Regions from separate parts of the Inediibacterium massiliense genome, predicted to be linked through region 1. Evidence: a T-box and tRNA genes for the amino acid it is inferred to sense, from the RefSeq annotation. Region 1 holds a T-box; the other holds one or more tRNA genes.
The links. A T-box is a leader RNA that pairs with one kind of tRNA and senses whether it is charged. The one in region 1 lies ahead of proS (proline--tRNA ligase), so its partner is inferred to be a tRNA-Pro.
Positions count from the first base shown of each region.

Region 2: it has a tRNA-Pro gene. The T-box ahead of proS (proline--tRNA ligase) is inferred to sense a tRNA for this amino acid. The anticodon was not compared.

Region 1 covers NZ_LN876586.1:304,442-306,854, reverse strand. The annotation lists gene proS (proline--tRNA ligase) at 1-843, opposite strand, end outside; T-box leader at 888-1,107, opposite strand; gene ispF (2-C-methyl-D-erythritol 2,4-cyclodiphosphate synthase) at 1,161-1,628, opposite strand; gene ispD (2-C-methyl-D-erythritol 4-phosphate cytidylyltransferase) at 1,606-2,331, opposite strand; gene BN2409_RS05260 (PIN/TRAM domain-containing protein) at 2,398-2,413, opposite strand, start outside.
Region 2 covers NZ_LN876587.1:795,843-798,255, forward strand. The annotation lists gene spoIVA (stage IV sporulation protein A) at 1-803, shown strand, start outside; tRNA gene BN2409_RS12315 (tRNA-Pro) at 935-1,011, shown strand; gene BN2409_RS12320 (hypothetical protein) at 1,176-1,559, shown strand; gene BN2409_RS12325 (biotin/lipoyl attachment domain-containing protein) at 1,695-2,413, shown strand, end outside.

The DNA.
Region 1 (2,413 bases):
ATTGTCTCCATGTACCATGATGATTCCACCTATTAATCTTGTAGATACTCCCCATGATGTATGATAAGGATGTTCCATCTCACCATTTCTTCCAAGATAAGTAATATCAAAAGCTTTTGTAAAATGTTGTCCTAAATTATGAGAAGTTCCTGCTTGTAATGCTTTCCCATCATGCATCAAAGCTTCCATTGTATAAGTTGCATAAGCTCCTGCAAATTTTTCTTTTTCACTTTTTCTTCCTGTTACAACAGGCATAGCAAGTAAATCTTCCGCCGTTTCTCTATAAATATTAAGCATTTGCAAAGTTTCTTGTTGAGCTTCCTCATAAGTTTCATGAAGGGTATGTCCTTCTTGCCATAAAAACTCTGAGGTTCTTAAAAATGGTCTTGTTGCTTTTTCCCATCTGACTACACTACACCATTGATTGTAAAGATATGGAAGTTCTCTATAAGAATTAAGCCATTTTGAGTACATAGAACAAATAATAGTCTCTGAAGTAGGTCTTACACAAAGTCTTTCTGCTAATTCCTCTTTTCCTCCATGAGTAACCCACGCAACCTCTGGTGCAAATCCTTCTACATGCTCCTCTTCTTTTTTTAAAAGACTTTCAGGAATAAGTAATGGAAAATACATATTTTTATGTCCAGTATCTTTAAATCTTTTGTCCATATATTTTTGAATGTTTTCCCATATTGCATATCCATAAGGTTTAATAACCATAAATCCTTTTACAGGTGAATAATCTACTAAATCTGTTTTTAAAATTACATCTGTATACCACTGTGGAAAATCTACTTCCATAGGTGTAATATCTTGTACAAATTGTTTATCTTTTTTTCCCATAATCAATCTCCTTTTCCAAAAATTTAAAAAACCCTTCATCTGCTTATAGAGACGAAAGGTTTTATTTCGCGGTACCACTCTAATTCATTTCATAAAGAATGCCCTCATACTAGAAATAACGGACTAGCACCGTAAAGACTTACTTTTTTCAGCCTTAAGCTCCAGGATGGGTTCGAAAAGATATCACATACAAAGTCTTTCAGCCTTAGAACCTTGCTCTCTAAAAGGATCTTCCAATCTACTATTTCCTATCACAGCCTATATCCATTTTAACTTATATACATATTACCCAATAACAATTTGTTTGTCAATATAAATCATTCAACGCTTGCAACTGCATAAGATGCAATTCCTTCACCTTGTCCCACAAATCCTAAACCTTCTGTTGTAGTAGCTTTTACATTTACCTGGTTTATATGGAGCTTTAATGTATTTGCAATATTTTTTCTCATATCTTCTATGTAAGGAGCCATCTTTGGCTTTTGAGCTACAATGGTAGCATCTATATTGATAATTTTATACCCTTTATTTCTTAAAATATTATTTACTTCCTCTAAAAGTTTTATACTATCTGCATCTTTAAATTCTTCATCTGTGTCTGGGAAATGTCTTCCTATATCTCCGAGAGCTGCTGCTCCTAATAAAGAATCCATAATAGCATGAAGTAATACATCTGCATCAGAATGCCCTAGGAGTCCCTTTTCATATGGAATATCCACACCTCCTATAATAAGCTTTCTATTTTCTACAAGCTTATGTACATCATACCCCATTCCTACTCTCACTTTTATTCCTCCTTTTTAAAATAGCTTCTCCTATGTATAAATCCTCTGGAGTAGTAATTTTTATATTTTCATAGTTTCCCATTAACATTTTTACTTTCTGTCCCATTCTTTCTATCAACACTGTATCATCTGTCCCTATATATTGATCTTTTATGGCCTTTTTATGTGCCTTTATTAAAAGATCATAACAAAAAACTTGTGGTGTTTGAATAGCCCATAAAAACTTTCTATTAGGAGTACTTACAATATTTTTATCTTCATCTACCACTTTGATTGTGTCTTTTACAGGTACTCCTACTCCTACAGCTTTGTATTTTATAGCTTCATCAATACTCTCTATGATATTTTCTTCTTTAATAAAAGGTCTTGCTCCATCATGAATCATTACAATACTACATTTTGCATCTACTTCTTGTAAACCATTATAAATAGAATTTTGTCTTTCTTTTCCTCCTGATATCACTTTTTTTACTTTTTTAAAATCGTAAAAAGAAATAATATTTTTATCGCAATAATTTATTTCATCTGGATGTGTAACCACAATTATTTCATCTATAAAACTTGATTGTTCAAAAACTTCAAGGGTATGAGCTAAAATAGGCTTGCCTAAAAGATTTATATATTGTTTATTGATCTTTTGATTCATTCTTTTTCCCTGCCCTGCTGCTGCAATAATAACTGATATAAAGTGATCTCTTAGCACTTTTTCACCTCTTCTCAAAATTAAGCCCAGCATATGCTGGGCTTAATTTTATTATAACATATATTATTATGCAGTTTTATCT
Region 2 (2,413 bases), on a different contig from region 1:
ATCAAATATTAGAGAATGTATTATTTGAGTTTCCAATTAAAGAAATTAATATTCATCTTCCTGGATGGGTAGAAGGATTAGATATGACCCATTGGTTAAAGGATAAAATCATTTATGCAGTAAAAGAATGGAGTCAAGAAGTTAAAAAAATTAATCATATTAGAAGTTATGTAGAAAAATTTATAGATATGGAAGTTGTATCTGAAGTAAGTTTAAGTGATATTTCATTAGGAGAAGGAATTGCCCATATTCAAATGAAAATGAAAGATGGACTTTTTTATAATATATTGCAAGAAATTACAGGATATAAAATAGAAGGAGATCATCAAATACTAGGACTCATTAAAGAATTTTCTAGAGCGAAAAAGGAATATGATAGAGTAGAAGAAGCATTAAATAATGTAAAAGAAACAGGGTATGGACTAGTAGCTCCTACTCTTGAAGAATTAGAGCTTCAAGAACCTGAAATCTTCAAACATGGAAATAGATTTGGTGTAAAATTAAGAGCCAATGCTCCATCCCTACATTTAATTAGAACAGATATAAAGACAGAAGTATCTCCTATTGTAGGAACAGAAAAAGAAAGTGAAGAATTATTAAAATATCTTTTAGATGAATTTCAATCAGATCCTAAAAAAATATGGCAGACGAATATGTTTGGAAAGTCTCTTCATGATATGGTGAAAGAGCAAATGCAAAATAAATTGTTTACTATGCCAGAGGATACAAGAGTGAAAATGCAAAGAACATTGCAAAAAATTGTTAATGATGGTAGTGGTGGATTGATTTGTATCATTTTATAAAATAAATATTCAATAAAAGAGTTAGCAAAAATCTAACTCTTTTATTGAATTCATATTAGAAATGACTTGAAATTTATGGATATATATTTTATAATAATATTTAAATGAAAAATCAGTTGCTTATGAGCTATCTGGGTGTGGCGCAGTTTGGTAGCGCGCTAGAATGGGGTTCTAGAGGCCGGGAGTTCAAGTCTCCCCACTCAGACCAAATAGGAAAGTAGGTATGAAAGTATTTACTTTTTTGACAGCCGATTTATTACACTATTGTTAAAATAGTAGAATAGATCGGCTTTGTTGATGTTGACTAAAAAATAGTATACAAGTAAAATAGATACAGTAAAATGAATATATTGAAATTTAAGGAGAAGGATTATGTGGATGTATCTAATGAATATCCTATGGGCTATTTTTATTATATTTTTTTTAGGTTATATTTTTACTATATTAAAAGAAAAATATTATTTATGGAATCATTTTATTTTTATAGATAGCAAAGCCATCTCACAAGAGCATATTGATGAAGTAGAAACAAGATATTTTAAGATTGGGAAAATAAGAATTATGGCAGGAGATGAAATGAAAATTTATTTTCATAATAAAAATGTAACCAAAGGAATTATAGTGGGAGCAAAATTAAAGGATAATCGTTTGCTTATTGTGAATCCTAAAGATGAAGTTGAATTTGTAAATGTAGATGAAATTAAAGATATAAAAATTATTAGTCGGTATGGAAAATTTTTTAATTTCTTTGAGTAACAAGTACGTGAAAGTAATAATTTTCCAATGTAAAGTAGGACTATAAAACTAATTTTAATAAATATAAATAATATGCAGGAAAATCAACAAAAGTGAAGAATTATTTAAATAAAAGAAAGCGTGCAGGTGAAGGAAGTGAAAAAAAAGACTCAGAAGAAAAGAAAAAAGAATAAGTTAAGAACTTTTTTTCTTGGCATTATTATTTTATATTTAATGATTAAATTTTTGCCTATGATGTGGTCTATGACAAAAGAAACAAGTATTGCTGAATATGGAACTATTCAAATTATAGATCAACTCTCCTGCTATATCATTAGAGATGAAAGGCTTGTAAAGAGTTCTGTAGAGGGAGATATAAAATATTTTGCACAAGAAGGAGAAAAAGTTGAGAAAGGTTATAGAATTGCAGAAATTTATAAAGATACAGTAGATTATACTACAAGGAGAAAGTTAGAAGTTGTCAATCAAAGAATTGATAATATTAAAAATGATGAAAATGATTTATTTCAAAGCGATGTAACAAAAATTAATCAAGATATTCAAGAAATTATTAAATCTATTCAAGAATGTAAGGAAAAAAATGATTTGCTTAAAATTGAACAATTAAAAAAAGAATTAGATACAAAAGTAGAGAAGATGAAAATTATTTCAGGAGATAAAAGCTTTGCAGGAAAAAATTTAGAGACATTGACAGCAGAACAAGAACAATTAGAAGAAAAAATAAATGCTTCTGTTTTAAGAATGAAAAGTCCAATATCTGGAATAATTAGCTATAATATAGATGGATATGAGGGTGTATTGACTCCTCAGAATATGACTACTATAGAATTAAATAAATTAAAAGATATCAAAAG